Regions from separate parts of the Bradyrhizobium sp. 25ACV genome, predicted to be linked through region 1. Evidence: predicted binding sites of a transcription regulator. Region 1 holds the regulator's gene; each other region holds the start of a gene.
What was found. Region 1 encodes PhoB, which activates phosphate uptake and scavenging genes when phosphate is short. Its sites were predicted from a motif close to TGTCATNNANCTGTCAT; they were not measured.
Positions count from the first base shown of each region.

Region 1 (5,444 bases):
GGTCGGGCCTCATCACCGGCGTGCTGCTCGCCACCGCCCGCGTCGCCGGCGAGACCGCGCCGCTGCTCTTCACCGCGCTGTCGAACCAGTTCTTCAGCCTCGGCCTGAACAAGACGATGGCCAACCTGCCGGTCACCATCAACAACTTCGTCCAGAGCCCCTACGCCTATTGGAAGCAGCTCGCCTGGAGCGGCGCGCTGCTGATCACGCTCACCGTGCTTGCCCTGAACATTGGCGCGCGCATCCTCGGCGCCGAGAGGACTGCAAAATGACCGACCTGTCCGTATCCATGAGTTCCAACGCTCATCTGGCCTCGCAGCCGCTGCCGGAAGCCCCGGCCAAGGTGACGGTGCGCAATCTCAATTTCTATTACGGCGAGCACCACGCGCTGAAGAACATCAACCTGACGCTGGGCGCCAACCGCGTCACGGCGTTCATCGGCCCGTCGGGCTGCGGCAAGTCGACCCTGCTGCGCATCTTCAACCGGATGTACGACCTCTATCCGGGCCAGCGCGCCACCGGCCAGCTCATGCTGGACCAGACCAACATCCTCGACCCCAGGCTCGACCTCAATCTGCTGCGCGCCCGGGTCGGCATGGTGTTCCAGAAGCCGACGCCGTTCCCGATGACGATCTACGAGAACATCGCCTTCGGTATCCGCCTCTACGAGAAGATCTCGAAGTCGGAGATGGACGACCGCGTCGAGAAGGCGCTGCGCGGCGGCGCGCTCTGGAACGAGGTCAAGGACAAGCTCAACGCCTCCGGCCTGTCGCTCTCCGGCGGCCAGCAGCAGCGTCTGTGCATCGCCCGCACCGTCGCGGTGCGGCCTGAGGTGATCCTGTTCGACGAGCCCTGCTCGGCGCTCGACCCGATCTCGACCGCCAAGGTCGAGGAGCTGATCCAGGAACTGTCCGAGAACTACACGATCGCGATCGTCACCCACAACATGCAGCAGGCCGCGCGCGTCTCCGACAAGACCGCCTTCATGTATCTCGGCGAGCTGATCGAGTTCGACGACACCAGCAAGATCTTCACGTCGCCGAGCGACCGGCGCACGCAGGATTACATCACCGGCCGGTTCGGCTGAGGAGACGCGACATGGGTACCGAACATACCGCAAAAGCTTTCGACACCGACCTCCAGGAGCTCACCCGCCTGGTCGCCGAGATGGGCGGCATCGCCGAGCGCATGATCGTCGATTCCGTCGACGCGCTGATCCGCCGCGACGTCGCGCTCGGCCAGCGCGTCGTCACCATCGACGCCGAGCTCGACGCGCTGCAGAAGCGCATCGAGGAACGTGCGGTGCTCACCATCGCCCGTCGCCAGCCGATGGCGGTGGATCTGCGCGAGATCGTCGGCGCCATGCGCGTTGCGACCGACCTCGAGCGCATCGGCGACCTCGCCAAGAACATGGGCAAGCGCGTCGCCGCGCTGGAGACCGACTTCCATCCGCTGAAGCTGTTCCGCGGCCTGGAGCACATGACCGACCTCGTGCAGCAGCAGGTCAAGTCGGTGCTGGACGCCTATGCCGCGCATGATCTGCCGGCGGCGATGGCGGTGTGGAAGGGCGACGAGGAAGTCGACGCGATCTGCACCTCGCTGTTCCGCGAGCTCCTCACCTACATGATGGAGGATCCGCGCAACATCTCGTTCTGCATCCATCTGATGTTCTGCGCCAAGAACATCGAGCGGATCGGCGACCACGCCACCAACATCGCCGAGACCGTGTTCTACATGATCGAGGGCCAGGCGATCACCGACAAGCGGCCGAAGGGCGACATGACCACCTTTGCCACGACGGTCCCGAATACCTGAAGACTTGAAGGAGCGACGACCCGATGGGCGCACGCATTATGGTGGTTGAGGACGAGGAAGCTCTCACCGAGCTGCTTCGCTACAACCTCGAAGGCGACGGCTATGACGTCGAGACGGTCATGCGCGGCGACGACGCCGACACCCGCCTCAAGGAGCACATCCCGGACCTGATCGTGCTCGACTGGATGCTGCCGGGCCTGTCAGGCATCGAGCTGTGCCGCCGCCTGCGCACGCGGCCCGACACCAAGCAGCTCCCGATCATCATGCTCACCGCGCGCGGCGAGGAGAGCGAGCGGGTGCGGGGACTTGCGACCGGCGCCGACGACTACATCGTCAAGCCGTTCTCGGTGCCAGAGCTTTTGGCGCGCGTGAAGGGCCTGCTGCGGCGCGCCAGTCCTGAGCGGCTCGCGACGGTGCTGGCCTATGGCGACATCGAGCTCGACCGCGACAAGCGCCGCGTGGCGCGCTCGGGCCGGCCGATCGATCTCGGCCCGACCGAATATCGCCTGCTGGAGTTTTTCCTGGAGCATCCCGGCCGCGTGTTCTCGCGCGAGCAGCTGCTCGACAGCGTCTGGGGCCGCGACATCTACATCGACGAGCGCACCGTCGACGTCCATATCGGCCGCCTGCGCAAGCTGCTCAATCTCGGCCGCGAGCAGGACCCGATCCGCACCGTCCGCGGCGCCGGCTACGCGCTCGACGACCGCTTCGCGAAGGCGGAGCAGACGTAAGGTTTGCAGGCGTTGGGGTTTGGTGGGCTGCCGCCACACCCTCAGTGTCGTCCCTGCGAAAGCAGGGACCCATAACCACAGGGCGTGGTTTAGCGAAGACTCGGAGTGACCATTTCGCGCGACAACTGCGCCCTGTGGTTATGGATCCCCGCGTTCGCGGGGATGACACCGAGTGGTTTGAGCCGTCATCGTGTGACGGCTGCAATCAGTTAGATCAACAAGCTCAGCGCGGACCCGGCTTCGCCGGCGCGCGACGGCGATCCGCCGCCGGCTGATACGCCACGCGCGAATGCTGGGCGCAGTAGGGCAGGCCGGAGAGTGCCTTGCCGCCGCAGAAGAAGAAATCCGGGCTCGAGGGATCGCCGACCGGCCAATGGCAGGTCGCCTCGTTCAGCTCGAGTAGCGACAGCCGCTGGCTCATCGGCACCACGTTGTCGTAGGTGACCGGTTCAGCCTCCACCTCGACCTCGAAGGCCTGCGCCAGCGCGGTGTTGCCGCGCGCGATGGGACGGGTCACCCGCATCATGTGCTGCGCGGGACGCGCCTTGCGCGGCCGGGGCGCTGCCGATGAAGGGCTCTTGGCGCGGCCCGACAGACCGAGCCTGTGCACTTTGCCGATCACGGCATTGCGGGTCACATTGCCGAGCTCAGCTGCGATCTGGCTGGCCGAAAGTCCGGCCTCCCAGAGCTTTTTCAGCTGCTCGACGCGATCGTCGGACCAGGTCAAAACCGTCATTGCACCCTTTCCCTCGCTACGCGCCAGCCATCCTGGGGCCTCGCAGCGATTGCCTAAGTCTTCAAAAACCCGTGCCGCCAGAATCCCTTAAGGCTCGCCGGGCGCGTGACTGACGCCTGAACGTTTACGCCGGTACATGAGGACTCTTGAGATCAGAACCGCTGCACGAGATGTCGTATCTGACAATCCAAACGCTACAATATGGCGTGACTCCCGCGCAAGAGTCCGCCGACTCGCTTCCACATGTTCCGTGGTGAAAACCCGCAAAATCGGCACCGCAAGACTACGGATTCAGCGTTTCCCGAGGCTTTCCGGGCGGCATTGACACCCGTCTTGCCAAGCATAAGATAGTCCCGCGTGCCGCCCTTAAAAGGCGGCACGTTTCGTTTTCCGGGCCGGTCGATGGTGCGTTGCGCAATGCACGCGTCACACCGTCCTCAACATTCAAGTGACATCATGACTAACAGCGCAGCGCCGCATTTGCTCCCCGTTTTCGCCAGAGCCGACCTCGGCTTCGAGCGCGGCGAAGGCTGCTGGCTGATCGCGACGAATGGCGATCGCTATCTCGATTTCACCTCGGGCGTGGCTGTGAATGCGCTCGGCCATTGCCACCCGCATCTGATCAAGGCGCTGCAGGAGCAGGCGACGAAGCTCTGGCACATGTCGAACCTGTTCCAGAGCCCGGATGGCGAAAAGCTCGCCAACCGGCTTTGCAACGAGAGCTTTGCGGACTTCGTGTTCTTCTGCAATTCGGGCGCCGAAGCGCTGGAGGGCGTGATCAAGCTGGTCCGGCATCATCACTTCTCCAAGGGCCATCCGGAACGTTATCGCATCATCACTTTCGAAGGCGCGTTTCACGGCCGCACCCTGGCAACGCTCGCGGCGACCGGCTCTGCAAAATATCTCGAAGGCTTCGGTCCGCCCATGGAAGGCTTCGACCAGGTGCCGCATGGCGATATCGAGGCCGTCAAGAAGGCGATCGGTCCGCACACCGCCGGCATCCTGATCGAGCCGATCCAGGGCGAGGGCGGCGTGCGCTCGGCAACGCCGACCTTCCTCAAGGCGTTGCGCCAGCTTTGCGACGAGAAGGGCCTGCTGCTCGCCTTCGACGAGGTGCAGACCGGCATGGGCCGCAGCGGCGATCTGTTCGCCTATCGGCGCACCGGCGTCGCGCCTGACGTGATGTCGCTGGCGAAGGCGCTCGGCGGCGGCTTCCCGATCGGCGCTGTGCTGGCGACCGCGGATGCGGCGGCCGGCATGGGGCCCGGCTCGCACGGCTCGACCTTCGGCGGCAATCCGCTGGCGATCTCCGCGGCCAATGCGGTGCTCGACGTCATGCTCAAGCCCGGCTTCTTTGACCACGTGCAAAAGATGTCGCTGCTGCTGAAGCAGAAGCTCGCCTCCGTGATCGACCGTCATGGCGATGTCGTCAGCGAAGTGCGCGGCGAGGGCCTTCTGATCGGCATCAAGGCCGTGGTGCCCTCCGGCGATCTCGTCGCGGCACTGCGCAATGAAAAACTGCTCACGGTGGGTGCCGGCGACAATGTCGTGCGTTTCCTGCCGCCACTGATCGTGACCGAAGCCGAGATCGAGGACAGCGTCGGGCGGCTCGAGCGCGCCTGCGTCGCAATCTCGTCCAGCCAGACCAAGCGGGCGGCAAGCTGATGAGCAAGTCCCCGAAGCACTTCCTCGATATCAACGAGCTGCCGCTGTCGGAGCTCAAGACCATGCTCGCGGCGTCCTCCGCCATGAAGGCGAAGCAGAAGGCGCAGCAGCCGGTCAGGCCGCTCGAAGGCAAGACGCTGGCGATGATCTTCGAGCGCCCGTCGACCCGGACACGCGTGTCGTTCGACGTCGCGATGCGCCAGCTCGGCGGCGAGCCCATCATGCTCACCGGTGCCGAGATGCAGCTCGGCCGCGGCGAGACCATCGCCGACACCGCGCGCGTGCTGTCCCGCTATGTCGACGCCATCATGATCCGCATCCTCAACCACGATGCGCTGCTGGAGCTTGCGGCCAACGCCACCGTGCCCGTCATCAACGGCCTGACGCGGCGATCGCATCCCTGCCAGGTGATGGCCGACCTCATGACCTATGAGGAGCATCGCGGCCCGATCGAGGGCAAGACGGTGGCCTGGACCGGCGACGACAACAACGTGCTG
Region 1 is NZ_JAVAYO010000013.1:248,699-254,142, forward strand. It holds gene pstA (phosphate ABC transporter permease PstA) at 1-272, shown strand, start outside; gene pstB (phosphate ABC transporter ATP-binding protein PstB) at 269-1,087, shown strand; gene phoU (phosphate signaling complex protein PhoU) at 1,099-1,815, shown strand; gene phoB (phosphate regulon transcriptional regulator PhoB) at 1,839-2,546, shown strand; gene RAD04_RS27720 (GcrA family cell cycle regulator) at 2,770-3,282, opposite strand; gene RAD04_RS27725 (acetylornithine transaminase) at 3,739-4,947, shown strand; gene argF (ornithine carbamoyltransferase) at 4,947-5,444, shown strand, end outside.

Region 2 (5,444 bases), on a different contig from region 1:
ACGCCGAAGGTCGAGAACACGATCGTCTTCGGCTTCGCCACCCGGATGATGTGCTCGAGCACCAGCGCCGCATAGGTGAGGAGAGGGCGGCGGGCATCGGCGACGCTCTCGATGTCGGCGAGCATGTCCGCTGCCGCAAGACGACGCAAACGACGCGAGAAGTCGAGCGCCTCGGCGGCCGAAATCGAATAACCGTGCATCACCTGGAGCGGATAGCCGCTCTGGATGATGTGAATGCGCGCGAGTGCGCGCCAGGTGCCGCCGACGGCGTAGAAGGTGCGGCCGCGGCCCGCGGTGAGCTGCGGCACCTCGTCGAGCTCCTCGCGCACGATGCGGTCGGCGCGCTTGAGCGATTTATGCGCGAGGTCCTGCAGCGCGAGCCCACCCAGCGGCAGCGTCACGCCGCTGCGCACGCTGTTCCTGCGCACGTCGATCAATTCCAGCGAGCCGCCGCCGAGGTCGCCGACGATACCGTCGGGATGATGGATGCCGGAGATCACGCCGAGCGCCGACAGCCGCGCCTCGCGCGGGCCCGACAGGATCTCGATCTTCACGGCGCAGATGCGCTCGGCCTTCGCGATGAAGTCGGGGCCGTTGGAGGCGTCGCGGCAGGCCGCGGTCGCGATCGCGAACACGCGCCCGACCTGCATCACGCGGCACAATGCGCGAAAGCGCCTTAGCGAGGTCAGCGCCTTGTCGACGGCGTCGGGCGCGAGCAGGCCTGTGCTCTGCACCTCGCGTCCGAGGCCGCACAGCGTCTTCTCGTTGAAGATCGGAATGAGGCTCCGCGTCAGTCCCTCGTAGACGACGAGACGGACCGAGTTGGAACCGATATCGATGACTGCGACGCTCGAGCCGCGCTTGCGCGGCCGCTTCACGTCGAACATCCCGGATCAGGATTGATGGCGTTCGTTCCGGCGCGTGAGACGACGCGGCGAGGATTCCTTGAGCGACTTTCCACGGCCAGACAGACTCGGATTTGTCATGAAGTAGTTGTGGACGTTGAAAGGCTCTTCGCCCTTCGCGGTCTTCATACGCGTTGAGGACCCGTCCGGCAACAATTGCCAGCTCTGCTCATTGTCCTTGAGATTCGCGACCATGATCTGTTCGAGAACCTGCTGATGCACCGTCGGATTTTGCAGCGGACACAGCACCTCGACGCGGCGGTCGAGGTTGCGTGGCATCATGTCGGCTGAGGAGATATACACAGCCGCTTTGGCGCTCGGCAGGCCCTGGCCCATGCCGAAGCAGTAAATTCGGCCGTGTTCCAGGAAGCGTCCGATGATCGACTTGACGCGGATGTTCTCGGACAGGCCGGGAATGCCGGGGCGCAGGCAACAGATACCGCGCACCACGAGCTCGACCTGCACGCCGGCCTGGGAGGCCTCGTAGAGCGCGTCGATGATGTCGGGGTCGACCAGTGCATTCATCTTCATCCAGACCGCACCGTGGCGGCCGTGGCGCGCATGCGCGGTCTCGCCCTGGATGTGCTCGATGATGCGCTTGCGCAGGGTCAGCGGCGACACCGCCATCTTCTCCAGATCGCTCGGTGCGGCATAGCCGGTGATGAAATTGAAAACGCGAGCGGCATCGCGGCCGATGGTCGGATCCGAGGTGAAGTAGGAGAGGTCGGTGTAGATGCGCGCGGTGACCGGGTGATAATTGCCGGTGCCGGTATGCACGTAAGTCGTGAGGCTGCCGCCCTCGCGGCGCACCACCATCGAGAGTTTTGCGTGCGTCTTCAGTTCGAGGAAGCCGTAGACGACCTGCACGCCGGCGCGTTCGAGATCGCGCGCCCAGCGGATGTTGGCTTCCTCGTCGAACCGCGCCTTCAGCTCGATCAACGCGGTGACGGATTTGCCGGCCTCGGCGGCTTCCGCCAGCGCGCGGACGATCGGCGAGTTGTTGGAGGTGCGGTAGAGCGTCTGCTTGATCGCGACGACATCGGGGTCGCGCGTGGCCTGCTGCAGGAACTGCACCACCACGTCGAAGGATTCGTATGGGTGATGGACCACGAGGTCCTTCTGCCGGATCGCGGCGAAGATGTCGCCGCCATGCTCGCGCACGCGCTCGGGATGGCGCGGTACGTAAGGGGTGAATTCGAGATCGGGCCGGTCGAGGCGGGTGAGCTGCGAGAGCTCGTTCATCGCCTGCACGCCGTCGACCAGGAACACCTCGTCATCGGCAGCCGACAGCGCGTGCTGAACGAAGCTGCGCAGCTCCTCCGGCATCTTGGCATCGATCTCGAGCCGGATCACCGACCCGCGGCGGCGGCGCTTCAGCGCGGTCTCGAACAGGCGGACGAGGTCTTCCGCCTCTTCCTCGATTTCGAGCTCGGAGTCGCGGATGATGCGGAAGGCGCCTTGGCCGTGCAGATTGTAGCCGGGGAACAGGCGGTTGATGAACAGGGCGGTCGCCTGCTCCAGCGAGATCAGCCGGACTACCTTGCCGTCGGCCGGCAGGCGGATGAAGCGGTCGATCTTGCCGGGCATGCGGATCAGCGCGTTCATCTGCTTGCCGTCGGCGGCGCGCGTGAGCTGGAGCGCAATGGTGAAGCCGAGGCTCGGGATGAACGGGAAGGGGTGGGCCGGGTCGATCGCCAGCGGCGTCAGCAGCGGGAACACGTTGCTGAGGAAGTAGTCCTCGATCCAGGTCCGCTCCGCCTTGGTGACGTCCTTGCCTTCGACCAGCACGATGCCGACATCGGCCAGCGTGCCGCGCAAATCGCGCCAGATCGCCTGCTGGTCGGAGGCAAGCTCGGAGACGGTGCGGTTGATCAGCGCGAGCTGTTCGGACGGGGTCAGGCCGTCGGGGCTGCGTTCGGCAATGCCCTCGCGCACCTGGGCCTTGATGCCGGCGACGCGGACCATAAAGAACTCGTCGAGATTATTCGCCGAAATCGACAGGAATCGCACCCGCTCCAGCATGGGATGGCTGGGATTGACCGATTCCTCCAGGACGCGGCGGTTGAAATGCAGCCAGGAGAGCTCGCGGTTGATGAATCGCTCGGGACTCGATGCGATCGCCGGCAGGCTCTCGGTCTCTGGGGCTTTTTCTTTAGTTTCAACAGCTTGCGCAGAGTCCATCAGAAGTCGGTCCATCCAGTTCGCCCCAATTTGCGACTTATGCGCAAAACCGGCCGGAGCATGTGTTAGAGCGATGACGTTTCGATGACATTGATGTTCCGCCGCTTCGCCGCGTCAAGCGGACTCGCGTAAGCCTTGGGCGCGGCCGCGTGGCCGATCAAGCGTCCCGGAGCAGCTCGGCCGCCAAGGCCCGGGTGACCGGGCGGCCGAGCCGCAGGGCTTCGCTGTCAAGCAATTCCACGGCCTGGCGGGCGGCGGCCGAGGACCGCTCCAGGCGGGTGGCGAGGTAGCCGACCACGCTCTCGTCCACGGTGAGCTGGCGGTCGGCGCAGAATTTGACGATCAGGCCGCGGAACAGCTGGTCGTCGGGCGGCAGCAACGCGACCACTGGAACGGCGCGCAGACGCGAGCGCAGGTCGCGAAGCTCGATCTCCAGCGCGGCCGGCACCTCGCGTCCGGTGAACAGGACGTAGGCGCCATCCTCGCGGGCGAGGTTCATCAGGTGGAAGAGGGCGCGTTCGTCAAATTCCCTGGCCTTGAGATCCTCGACCACCAGCGCGCCGGTGGCGAGCGCGCCCGGAACGCCCGCGGCGGTCAGCCCATTGGCCGTGGTCGAGCGGGCCCCGGCTTCCTCGGCCCAGATCGCGGCGAGATGGCTCTTGCCGCTTCCTTCCGGGCCGGCCAGCCACATGATCCGGTTCGGCCATTCCGGCCAGCTGTCGATCAGGCCGAGACCGGCCGCGTTGGCGGGGCCTTCGAGGAAATTGTCCCGGCTGAGGCTTTCCGCATGCGGAAGCGAAAACGCCAATTGTCGGGGGTGAACGCGGCCTGGCACGCTTGCTTTGCTCCGTGCCGGCGGGCCGGCTTCATTTGAAGAGGTCGGACGTATCGAGCGGGAGTTGGCCTTTTACGGGGCCGCATCGCCTCTCATTTAGCCTCGATCGTACTCATGTGCCGCAGCCACTCGACCAGATAGAGCGAGACGGAGGAGAGCGTGAAGACCGTGACGAGGCCCATCAGGATGATATCATAAGGGGCGGGCTTGAAGCCGAAGGCAAGCGCTGCCAGCACGAGCGCCGCGAACGCCACCTGTGCCACGGTGTTGAGCTTGGACACTTTCGACGGCTTCATCTCGACGGGCCGGTCGAACAGCCAGGACACGATCACGGCGGCGACGATCATGATGTCGCGCGAGACCACCAGGATCACGATCCAGCGCGGAATTGCGCCCCAGATGCCGAGCGCCATGTAGATCGAAACCAGCAGCGCCTTGTCCGCGAGCGGGTCGAGCAGGGCGCCGAGCTCGCTCGTCATGTTGAAGCGCTTGGCCAGGAAGCCGTCCACGGCATCGCTGATACCGGCGATCAGGAAGACGGCGAACGCGACCTCCATTTGGCTCGACACGATGGCCCAGACGATGATGGGGACCAGCATGATGCGGCCCAGGGTAATGATATTCGGAATACTCACGAAAGCGCTTCCCGGCACCCGGTCTGACCTCGAATCCGGCCTCTCGGGAGGCTGAACCGGTTGATATCTCTACATAGTATACGGCGGTGCGCCATGCGAGCCATTGCGCGTCCCCGGAATTCGACGTAACCAGCCGCGAACCCACTGGAAATCGGGCATGACCGACCGCAAAAACGGCCTCACTTACGCCGATTCAGGCGTCGATATCGATGCGGGCAACCGCCTGGTCGACCTGATCAAGCCGATGGTGCGCGCCACCGCACGGCCGGGCGCCGACGCCGAGATCGGCGGTTTCGGCGGCCTGTTCGACCTCAAGGCGGCGGGTTTCAAGGACCCGGTCCTCGTGGCCGCGACCGACGGCGTCGGCACCAAGGTCAAGATCGCGATCGAGACCGGCCTGCATGGCGGGATCGGCATCGACCTCGTCGCCATGAGCGTCAACGACCTCGTGGTGCAGGGCGCCGAGCCGCTGTTCTTCCTGGACTATTTCGCGTGCGGCAAGCTCGATCCGGAGGCGACGGCCTCGATCGTCGCAGGCGTCGCGGAGGGCTGCCGCGAATCCGGCTGCGCCCTGATCGGCGGCGAGACCGCCGAGATGCCCGGCCTGTACAAGGATGGCGATTACGATCTCGGCGGCTTTGCCGTCGGTGCTGCGGAGCGGGGCACGCTGCTGCCGCGCAAGGATATCGCCGCGGGCGACGCCGTGATCGGCCTCGCCTCGTCGGGGGTGCATTCGAACGGCTTCTCGCTGGTGCGCAAGATCGTGGAACAATCGGGCCTCGGCTTCGAGGCGCCGGCGCCGTTCGCCCCGGTCATGACCCTTGGCGGCGCGCTGCTGACGCCGACGAAACTTTACGTCAAATCCTGCCTGCGCGCGATCCGCGAGAC
Region 2 is NZ_JAVAYO010000024.1:69,597-75,040, forward strand. It holds gene ppx (exopolyphosphatase) at 1-878, opposite strand, end outside; gene RAD04_RS36155 (RNA degradosome polyphosphate kinase) at 894-3,086, opposite strand; gene RAD04_RS36160 (P-loop NTPase family protein) at 3,244-3,921, opposite strand; gene RAD04_RS36165 (CDP-alcohol phosphatidyltransferase family protein) at 4,014-4,556, opposite strand; gene purM (phosphoribosylformylglycinamidine cyclo-ligase) at 4,714-5,444, shown strand, end outside.
Region 2: the regulator PhoB is predicted to act here: its motif matches at 3,160-3,176, upstream of RAD04_RS36155 (RNA degradosome polyphosphate kinase).

Region 3 (5,444 bases), on a different contig from region 1:
GCGAGCGCAGCCGGGATCGGCGCGGGCGCGCGCGATATCTTCAGAATGTGGTCGCGGTGCTCGTTCTCGGTGACGTCGAAACACTCGACCTGGCCTGTGACCGAGCGCGCGGCGATCACGGAGATCTCGCGCTCGTATGGCACGAAGGCTTCCAGGATCGCCGATTTGGTGGCGAGGCTGGTCCACACCTTGGCGATGTCGTCGCCCTCGCGGATGATGGCCTGGCCCTTGCCGTCATAACCGAATCGGCGGGTCTTGAGCACGGCCGGAAGGCCGATCCTGACGATCGCCTCGCGCAGCGAGGAGACGGAGGTGACGTCGGCATAGGCTGCGGCGCCGATGCCGAGCCGCGTCACGAAATCCTTCTCGGCGAGCCGGTCCTGGGTGGTCTCGAGAATCTTGCGGTTGGGCAGCACGGGTCGGCGCGCGTCCAGCACCATCGCGGCGGCCGATGGCACGTTCTCGAATTCGTAGGTGATGACGTCGACGTCGTTGGCGAACAGTTCGAGCGCTTCGACGTCGGCATATTCGGCGCAGGTTGCGTTCAATACGACGTCGAAGGCCGGCGAGTCCGGATCGGGCGAGAACACCTGGCAGCGCAGGCCGAGCCGCGCCGCAGCCATGGCCAGCATCCGGCCCAATTGTCCGCCGCCGAGGATTCCGATGGTGTCACCGGGCTTCAGCTTCACCTGCCTGGTGTCGGTCACGCCTTGTCCTCCGGGCGCTCGGCGACCGCCTCGGTCTGCGCCTTGCGCCAGGCGGCGAGGCGATCGGACAAGGCCGGGTCGGACAACGCCAGGACGGCCGCCGCCAGCAGCGCGGCGTTGGTCGCGCCGGCCTTGCCGATGGCGAGGGTGCCGACCGGGATGCCGGCGGGCATCTGGACGATCGAATAGAGCGAATCGAGGCCCTTGAGCGTCTTGGATTCGACGGGAACGCCGAACACCGGGAGTTCGGTCAGCGCCGCCGCCATACCGGGCAGGTGCGCAGCGCCACCGGCGCCGGCGATGATGACCTTGTAACCCGCGGCCTTGGCGCCCTTGGCGAAAGCAAAGAGACGGTCGGGGGTTCGGTGGGCCGAGACGATGCGGGTATCGGCGGCGACGCCGAGCGCGGCAAGCGTGTCGGCGGCATGCCGCATCGTGTCCCAGTCCGACTGGCTTCCCATGATGATGGCGATCGGCGCGGTCATGACGTTAATTGTGCCCGAAAAACAGAAAGATAGGCCAGATTAACGGTTCCGGCCGGCGGCTCGCAAGGCGGTGGCAAGGAGAAGGGAATCCACTATCCTGTCTTGGTGAATCCCCGCAAGCCTTCATTGAGCAGGATGCCCATGAAGAAACCAAAAAGGGCAGGCGCTGCGAAGGCCAAAAAGGGCCGGAAGACCAGCGCCGGCCGATCCAAAGCCGCCCCAAAACGGCTGACCACGCGTTCGGCGAGGCCGCCGGGGCGCGGCGCGTCGGGCGATGGGGTCAAGGATACCGTCAGGGCGACGATCCGGGGCTTGCGGACCAAGCTCAAGGAGGCGCAGCGCCGGGTAGCGGAACTGGAAGCTGCGGCCGATACCGATTTCCTGCTGGCGATTCCGAACCGGCGCGGCTTCGAGCGCGAGCTGGCGCGCGCCATCGCCTACATGAAGCGTTACCGCGCCAGCGGGGCGCTGATCGTGCTCGACGTTGACAGGTTGAAGCCGATCAACGATTCGTTCGGTCATGGCGCCGGCGACGAGGTGCTCAAGGCGATTGCCGCTACGCTGACGCGGCAGGTCCGCGCCTCCGACGTGGTCGGCCGGCTCGGGGGCGACGAGTTCGCGCTGCTGCTGTGGAATCTCAGCGAGACCGACGCCAAGGCGAAGGCGGCCATCTTCGAGCAGGCGGTCGACGAATTGTCCTTTGTATTTCGCGGCCAGGAGGTGACCGCGGGCGCCTCCGCCGGTGTCGCCCTACTGGGGGCGCAGTCCGACGCGGGCCGCGCCCTGGAGGAGGCCGATGCCGCCATGTATGTGCGCAAGGCGCACCGGCGGCACGAGCCGCGGGTCAGGCTGGTCGGCAGCTAAAGCGCGCTGAGATCTGGCGGTACGTTACCGAATTTCCGCAGCAATTTGGCGTCGCCAAACTCGCCGGTCAGGGGATCGCCGCTGCGGCTGAAGGCGACGGCGCCGATATGGCCGGCGCCGTGCGCCAGCATTTCCGCACGACGCAGGGCGGCAGCCGATGTCTGGCATTCCTCGGCAGCACCCGCCACCGGCGATCCGTCCTCGTCGATCAGGAAGGGCAATGCAACGTAGTAGGTGACGTCGGGCATGGTCGGCTCCGATAGCTGACGGTTCAGGCGGCGCTGCTCTTGCTCCGCATCTTGCTGCGCGAGGTGTCCGGAATGCAGCCGGCGGAAATCGCCGCCTGCAATTCCTCCAGCTCGGCCTCCAGATATTCGTTGGCCATGATCAGCGCCTTGATGGTGCTGCGCAGATTGCCGTCGCACATCGCGATCGCCTGATCGCAGGCCTGTTCATAATGGCTGTTGTCGAGAAGGGCGGCTGTCGACATCTGCATTGTCCTTGTCAGTTGTCCTGGGCGTTTTCTGGGGGCGCTGGGGTCCTCAAATGTTCCTATTTTGTTCTTTTGGAGTCAAGCGGATTCATCCGCGCGAGGGAAAACCGGCTCGCAGGTCAGGCGATGATGTCGGGGGTGATCTGATCTTCGATGAACGCGATGCGGTCTCGTAACAACAGCTTGCGCTTCTTCAAGCGCTGTAACCGCAATAGGTCGGGGGCGGGCGATTGATGCAGTGCATCGATCGCCGCATCGAGATCTCGGTGTTCCTGCTGCAACCGGGTGAGCTCGGCTTCGAGCTCACGCTCGTCTTCATTGGTCATGTCTGCGGTGGCCGAAAACCGATAGGCGTGGGATTAAGGCTGTGGATGCCCTGTGGAAATTATCGTCCTTGCGCGGCGTGATCGCAAGCGATCTGCGACCATCGTTCGCCGATCTCCAGCGACATATTTCCGCTGATCGCTGCGGCGCTGCGCAAGCGCATTGATATCATGGATTTTTCCCGCGCGGTTCCTTTACTCACGCTTCGTTACATATGAATTTTCAAAAATGAAGCTGCGATGACTGTTACCCATCGACAGAACGAATCGCTGATGTACACTTCGTTGTCCGGATCGAATCCTGAGGTTCAACCCTACCGAGGAGGTTTCGAATGACAATTCAGGCACATCTCGTTGAATTGGAGCGGAAGCACAAACTTCTCGAAAACGAATTGCACGAAGCTCTCGTGCACCTTTCAACAGACGACCTGCAAATTGTTGAGTTGAAGCGCCGGAAGTTGATGGTCAAGGACCAGATCGAGCGTCTGAGGCACGGCGACACGCTCCACTAAGTAACCCCCGTAACAGCGTAGAGTTGAACGTACCCTTATCCCGCAGGGGTGAGAGCTTTTGCGCTCATCCCTGCAGCAAAGTGCGCACCGTGCAAAGAAATTTGCGCGGTGTTTGGTTTTTGTCTGAACGCGTAGTCTTGCCGCGAAGCGGCATCCGCTTCGCTCGAAAACGCTTCAGATATCTGCGAGCTCGGCGACGTGATCTGCGATCGCGAGCGACGACGTCAGTCCCGGCGATTCGATGCCGAACAGATTGATCAGGCCAGCGACGCCGTGATCGCGCGGGCCCTGCATCAGGAAGTCCTGCGTGGCCACCGCGGGCGGTACGATCTTCGGCCGGATGCCCGAATAGCTCGGCATCAACGCGCCGTCAGGCAGCGTCGGCCAGTATTTGCGGATCGCCGGGTAGAACCGCTCGGCGCGTGACGGGTCGACCTCGTAGTCGATCGTCTCGATCCACTCGACGTCAGGGCCGAAGCGCGCTTGGCCTGCCATGTCCAGCGTCAGATGCACTCCTAACCCGCCGGGTTCGGGCACCGGGTAGATCAGGCGCGAGAACGGCGCCTTGGCATTGCAGCTGAAGTAATTTCCCTTGGCGAGATAGGCCCGCGGAATTCGGTCCAGCGGCATGCCGTCGATGTTGCGCGCCACATTGGTCGCAGAAAGCCCCGCGGCGTTGACGAGGAGGCTGCACTGCAGCGTCATTGGCGCCTCGCCGCCGGCGTCGATCTCGATCAGGCCGTTTGCCGCCTTGGCGCGGATCAGCGGGGTGTGAAACGCGAAGGCCGCGCCGGCTTCCTCGGCTTCGCCGCGCAGCGAGAGCATGTAGGCGTGGCTGTCGATGATGCCCGTCGAGGGCGACAGCAGCGCGGCGTCGCAGGCCAGCGCCGGCTCCAGCGCGCGTGCCGCCCCGCCCGTGAGCTGCTGCATGTCGAGCACGCCATTGGCCTCGGCATGCACCTTGATCGATTGCAGCTTCTCGGTCTCCTGCGGGCTGGTCGCGACGATCAGCTTGCCGCAATTCTTGTGCGGGATGCCGCGCTCGCCACAGTAGCGGTAGAGCGCGTGCTTGCCGTCGACGCACATGCGCGCCATCCAGCTCCCGGCGCGATAGTAGATGCCGGCATGGATCACCTCGCTGTTGCGCGAGGAGGTGATGGTGCCGATCGCCTCGGCCTCCTCGAGCACGATGACCTCGCGCCCGGCCTGCGCAAGCTTTCGAGCCACCGCGAGCCCGACCACGCCGGCTCCGATGACGACGCAATCGACCTTATCCATGGTTGTGCAGGAGGTCCGCTGGAGGCGCCGGTGGCATCAGGCCTGGAGAGAATGCCGCGGGGCCATTTTCCGTTAAGGAAGAATTTATCATGTCAGGGCAATTGCCGTATTTCACGTCACATTTTTCTGTTGCGCGTACAGGCGTTTACCCGATCCAAACGCGTGAAGCCAGACAATCCGACGTTGAAATCGCGGGTGGCTGATGGCTGAGAAGAACTGGCACGAGGGCAGCACGCTTCCGATTGCTGTGCAGGCCGTCGTGTGCCTGGCCGGCACGGTTGCGCCCGCGCGCGCCTTTGCGCTGTCGGATGGCTTCGCCGCGCCGAGCTATCTCGGCCAGCTCGATCCCAACGTGGTCTGGGAAGTCCTGATCGCGGGCATCGTCGTCTGCGCCTTCCTCGCCGCGATCGTGCTGTGGATCCATTCCTCGCTGCGCCGGACCAGGCGTTTGCAGCTCCGGCGCAACGCCTTCGTCTCCTCCGCCATGAACAATCTCAATCAGGGCGTGGTGATGACAGATGCGCAGCGCCGCATCATCTTCTGCAACGACCGCTATCTCGATATCTACGGCCTGATGCGGTCGGAGCTCTGGGCCAATATGGACGGCCATGAGCTTCTCGATCTCAGGCGCAAGCGCGGGGTGCTTGGCGGCATCTCCGACGATGACTTCTACGAGAAGGCGGCAAGCCACAACGGCCTCATCACCGAGCTGCCCGACGGCCGAGCCATCCTGGTGAAGTTTTTCGTGCTGCCGAACGGCGGCTCGGTGGCGACGCATCTGG
Region 3 is NZ_JAVAYO010000003.1:395,991-401,434, reverse strand. It holds gene RAD04_RS09040 (5-(carboxyamino)imidazole ribonucleotide synthase) at 1-707, opposite strand, end outside; gene purE (5-(carboxyamino)imidazole ribonucleotide mutase) at 704-1,192, opposite strand; gene RAD04_RS09030 (hypothetical protein) at 1,285-1,476, opposite strand; gene RAD04_RS09025 (GGDEF domain-containing protein) at 1,421-2,056, shown strand; gene RAD04_RS09020 (hypothetical protein) at 2,053-2,304, opposite strand; gene RAD04_RS09015 (hypothetical protein) at 2,328-2,546, opposite strand; gene RAD04_RS09010 (YdcH family protein) at 2,669-2,875, opposite strand; gene RAD04_RS09005 (YdcH family protein) at 3,205-3,384, shown strand; gene RAD04_RS09000 (NAD(P)/FAD-dependent oxidoreductase) at 3,559-4,662, opposite strand; gene RAD04_RS08995 (sensor domain-containing protein) at 4,865-5,444, shown strand, end outside.
Region 3: the regulator PhoB is predicted to act here: its motif matches at 3,102-3,118, upstream of RAD04_RS09005 (YdcH family protein).

Region 4 (5,444 bases), on a different contig from region 1:
GGTCTCGCGCGGCTCGAGGAAACGCAAAGGCTCCGGGATCGGCACCTGATAGACCAGCACCTGGTCTGCATGCAGCGTCGCCTCCGGGATGCGGTGACGGGTCTGGATCACGGTCGCCTCATCCGTCGCCGTGGTCGTGGCGACGCCGGCGGTCTTGGCGAAGAATTTCCGGATCGAGATCGCGTTGGTGGTGTCGTCGGAGCCTTGATCGATCACCTTCAGCACGTCGGCGGGACCGAGGATCGCAGCGGTGACCTGCACGCCGCCGGTGCCCCAGCCATAGGGCATCGGCATCTCGCGGCTGGCGAACGGCACCTGATAACCGGGAATCGCGATCGCCTTCAGGATCGCGCGGCGGATCATCCGCTTGGTCTGCTCGTCGAGATAGGCAAAGTTGTAGGCGGGCGCGTTCATTCCGCGGCCTCCTTCATGGCGTCAGGCGCCTGGGCGTCAGTAAATTCCTTGCGCAGCTTGCGGAGCAGGCCGAGCTCGGACTGGAAGTCGACATAATGCGGCAGCTTCAGATGCTCGACGAAGCCGGTGGCCTGGACGTTGTCCGAATGCGACATCACGAATTCTTCATCTTGCGCCGGGGCGAGTGCCTCCTCGCCGAGCTCGCGGGCGCGCAGCGCGCGGTCGACCAGGGCCATCGACATGGTCTTGCGCTCGCTCTGGCCGAAGGCGAGGCCATAGCCGCGGGTGAAGCATGGCGCTTCGGTCGCGGAGCCCTTGAACTGGTTGACCATCTGGCACTCCGTGAGCTCGATCGAGCCGAGCGGCACGGCGAAGCCGACGTCTTCAGCCAAAAATTCCACCTCGACCTCGCCGAAGCGGATCTCGCCGGCGAAAGGATGGTTGCGGCCATAGCCGCGCTGGGTGGAATAGCCCATCGCCAGCAGGAAACCTTCGTCACCGCGCGCAAGGTTTTGCAGGCGCAAATCACGGTCCGCCGGAAAATTCAGCGGCTCGCGGGTGAGATCGCCGACGCTGGCGCCGTCCTCGGCCTGCGGCGAGGATTCGATCAGCCCGTCGCGTCCGAGAATGTCGGTCACGCGCGGCGTCGGCGCCGTGGACGCTTCCGCCGTTGCCGGCGCCTCCGGCACAAAGCCTTGCGCGAGCGCAGGGTCGAGCAGGCGATGGGTGTAGTCGAAGGTCGGCCCGAGGATCTGCCCGCCGGGAATGTCCTTGAAGGTCGATGACACCCGCCGCTGCACGCGCATCGCGCCGGTGTCGACCGGCTCGCTCGCGCCGAAACGCGGCATCGTGGCGCGGAAGGCGCGAACCAGGAAGATCGCCTCGATCAGGTCGCCGCGTGCCTGCTTGATCGCGAGCGCCGCGAGCTCGCGATCGTAGAGCGAGCCTTCGCTCATGACGCGGTCCACGGCCAGCCCAAGCTGTTCCGAGATCTGGTCGAGCGTAACCTCCGGAACGTCTCGGTCGCCGCGCCGCTTGTCTGCGAGCAGGCGATGGGCGTTCTCGATGGCGCGTTCGCCGCCTTTGACTGCGACATACATGCTTCTAGCTTCCCTTGCTCACGATACGCGTAGTGCGGGGGATCGCGACCACGGCGTCATCGGCGACCAGCACCACATCGATGCCGCGCGGAAACAGCGCCTCGTTGACACGCAGATGCTCGAACAAATCGAAAGGTCTGATCGCCGCATTGAGCATGGCGACGCCGTCGATGCCGGGGCCACGCAGCTCGAAGCTGCGCCCGGAGTCGAGGCTATCGACCTGCAGCATCACCGTGGTGGACCGATCCGGATATTCGCTGGTCCCGAGCGCGAAGCGTTCGAGCGGCGGCAGCGCACCGCCGTCACTGATCAGCGCAAAACTCGCGATGGAGGAATCCTGCACCACCGGCGCGCCGGTGTGGAACTTCAGCCATTTCACCACGTCCGGGCTCTCCGCCATCCGCGCATCGAGCCAGAGCGGCGTGTCGTGGTCGAACAGCGTCAGCGCGATCGCGGCCGTGCCGCGCATCATCCTGTCGGGCGTCCCCGCGCCCGGCACGATGCGCTGGACCGATCCGGGCCGCGCCATCGCGTCCATGACCGAGCGAAAGGTCGATTGCGCCGACAACACCTTGTCGGCGAAACCCGGCGGCAGTTCCGCAATCGTGGTCATGATCTCACCCCTCACCGCGCACCATGGTGTAGAAATCAACCTTCGTCGCAGCGGTCTCGGCCGCCGCCTGCGCGCGGCCCGTCATAAGTTGCTCACGCAACGGGGCGATAACGTCCCGCTCCACCGCTCCGCCAAAATCCCTCGACTGCACCAGCGCGTCGCACAAAGCGATCAGCCGCGCTTTCTCGCCGTCGCGCCCAAGCGTGTAGCCGAATCCGACCTCGCCGCTCGCAAGCCGCACCGCGGCGCGCGACACCGTGGCTTCACCGAGATTGAACGGCGTGCCGTCGCCGCCGACCCGGCCGCGCAGCATGACGAGACCGTTTTCGGGCGCGCGCAAATCCTGATGGGCCGGGACAGCCAAGTTGCGGAGGCGGGCGGCGATCTCGCCCGCCTCCGCGTGCGCCAGCACGGCCATGGCGGCCTGGCGCTGGGCTTGCTGGTTGTTGTGCTGGGTCACCTGATCCACCGAACCTTTGACAGAACTTGCCGCATCGAAGTTGTCTATGATAATAGACAACTTAATACGGGAGCGCCATGACTGTTTCGTGACAAAGCTGTGATTTCTGGGCTAGGCTGGCCGGCGATATGAGCATGCAAGACACTGCGTCGTCCGGCGTCGCGCTATGGCGCCTCGTTGCCGACGGCATCGAGCGCGGCATCGCCGACGGCCGCTTCGTGGCCGGCGACAAATTGCCGGGCGAGATGGAGATCGCCGAAACCTATCGGGTGAACCGCCACACCGTGCGGCGCGCGCTGGCAGCGCTCGCCGAGCGCGGCCTCGTGCGCGCCGAGCGCGGCAGCGGAACCTATGTCGAGGCACAGAAGCTCGCCTATCCCCTGCGCTCGCGCACCCGCTTCTCCGAGATCGTGGGCGCCGGCGGCCGCGAGCCGCGCGGGCAGTTGATCGAGGCGACCGACGATATCGCGACCCGTGAGCTGGCGCGCGAGCTCGGCTTGAAGGCCGGCGCGCCGCTGGTGCGGATCGAGGCGATTCGCCTCGCCGACCGCACGCCGATCTGCGTCTCCACCACCTGGCTGTCTGCGGAATTGTTTCCAGGTGCCGGCGCCGTGTTCGCGGTGACGCGCTCGATGACGAAGCTGCTGGAACATTACGGCGTCCGCGACTATCGCCGCGGTGCGACCCGGATCACCGCCGGCATCGTCGACGCAACCGACGCGGCACGGCTCGATCTGGCGCTGGGACGGCCGATCCTCGTGGTCGATGCGACCGACCACGATCTCCAGGGCAAGCCGCTGGTGACCAAGCATTCGCGATTTGCCGCGGAGCGCGTGGAGTTTCTGGTGGAGTCGTAGGGTGGGTTAGCCTTGGGCTGCGCGAAGCGCAGTCCGAAGGCGTAACCCACCTCTTCTCCGCGGAGATAGACAGTGGTGGGTTACGCCTTCGGCTAACCCACCCTACGGCACCATTGATCAGGTGACAGCCCTTCGCCCAATGATCGCAAATCGCAGCTTGCCCGAGATGAAATCGATCGCGGCGACCGCGACCAGGATCATCAGGATCAGGAACGACACCTTCTGCCATTCCAGCACGCGGATCTGCTCGGCGAGCTGGAGGCCGATGCCGCCGGCGCCGACGATGCCGATGATGGTGGCCGAGCGTGTGTTGGATTCGATGAAATAGAGCACCTGCCCGGCGATCACGGGCAGCACCTGCGGCAACAGGCCGAAACGGATCTCGTGCAGCGCGCTGCCGCCGGAGGCGCGGATGCCCTCGACCTGCTTCTGGTCGGCGCCCTCGATCGCCTCCGAGAACAGCTTTCCGAAGGCGCCGAAATCCGACACCGCAATGGCGAGCACGCCGGCGAACGGGCCGAGCCCGACGACGTTGATCCACACCAGCGCCCAGATCAGCGTGTCGACACCGCGGATCGAATCCAGCACGCGGCGGACAGGAAAACGCAGGAGCTTCGACGGCACCACGTTGCGCGCGGCGAGCAGACTGACCGGAAGCGCGAACACAGCGGCCAGCGTCGTGCCGAGCAGCGCGATCGACAGCGTCTCGCCGAGCGCCTTCAGATAGATCGGCAGTGACGATCCGGGGTCAGGCGGGATCATCATCAGCGTGATCCAGCCGAGCTGGCTGAGGCCTGCGAAGAACCGCGACGGCGAGAAGTCGAGATCGACCAGGCCGTAAATGAGGATCGCGAACGCCGCGACGATCATCGCCGGTGTGGCAAGCCGCGCGGAGGCCGGACGGTCGAACACATCCGGGTAACGCGCGCGAAGCTCTCGCGTGTCGACCGCTTGCCGCCTCGTCACGTCCGCGCCTCCTTGCCGAACAGGCGGCCGCGCAGCCAGCCGGTGCTGATATCGATGATGAACACGGTGACGATGATGGTGAGCAGGATCGCGCTGACGTCCGAGTAATAAAATTTTCGGATCGCGACGACGAGCTCCTGGCCGATGCCGCCGGCGCCGACGAAGCCCATCACGGAGGCTTCGCGGACATTGATCTCGAAGCGCAGCAGCGCATAGCTGGCATAGCCCGCGGTCACCTGCGGCACGACGGCGAACCGCATGCAGGAGAGCCAGCTCGCGCCGGTCGAGCGGATGCCCTCGACCGGCTTCATGTCGGCGTTCTCGACGATTTCCGAGAACAGCTTTCCGAGTGCGCCGGTGGAGTGGATCGCGATCGCGAGCACACCGGCCATCGGTCCGAGCCCGAAGGCGATCACGAAGATCAGCGCGAAGACGATGCCCGGAACGGTGCGGGCGAACTCGAGCAGGCGCCTGACGACGAAGCGCAGCCAGGGGGCGGGCGAGGTGTTTTCAGCGGCGAAGAAGTTGAGGCAAAATGCCAAGGTCGCGCCGATCAGCGTGCCGACATAGGAGATCAGCAGCGTCTCGCCCAGCATCTTCAGCCATTTGCGCCAGCCCCAGAGCCACTCGCCGACATCGGTCCAGACGCGCTGGCCGTTGTCGAGCGTGAGGATGCGGTCGAAATAGCTGACGAAATTGCCGAAATAAGTGAATAGCGTGCGCAGATTCACTTCCGCGCCGATTCCCGCGAGAACCAGCGCGGCGGCGAAGACCGCGATCCCCAACAGCAGGCGGAGCCGCCTGCGCCCGACCGCCTGGCGATAAGCGGCGTTGAGCACGGCAAGCTGCTGCTCGGGGAGGATCGAAACCGCTGTTGTCATCTGCCTGAGCTAAGTTCCGTCAAAGAAAGAGCCGGGTCCAAGGACCCGGCTCCAGTTGCATCGCCCTGAGATCAGGACGCCTTCTTTTTACGTAGCGCATCGACGAACTTGATCAGCTCGATCGTGCCATCCCAGTCCTTGGTGGTCGCGGGA
Region 4 is NZ_JAVAYO010000008.1:150,862-156,305, reverse strand. It holds gene RAD04_RS20160 (alpha-D-ribose 1-methylphosphonate 5-phosphate C-P-lyase PhnJ) at 1-414, opposite strand, end outside; gene RAD04_RS20155 (carbon-phosphorus lyase complex subunit) at 411-1,514, opposite strand; gene phnH (phosphonate C-P lyase system protein PhnH) at 1,519-2,127, opposite strand; gene phnG (phosphonate C-P lyase system protein PhnG) at 2,132-2,596, opposite strand; gene phnF (phosphonate metabolism transcriptional regulator PhnF) at 2,716-3,444, shown strand; gene phnE (phosphonate ABC transporter, permease protein PhnE) at 3,562-4,410, opposite strand; gene phnE (phosphonate ABC transporter, permease protein PhnE) at 4,407-5,291, opposite strand; gene phnD (phosphonate ABC transporter substrate-binding protein) at 5,363-5,444, opposite strand, start outside.
Region 4: the regulator PhoB is predicted to act here: its motif matches at 2,665-2,681, upstream of phnF (phosphonate metabolism transcriptional regulator PhnF).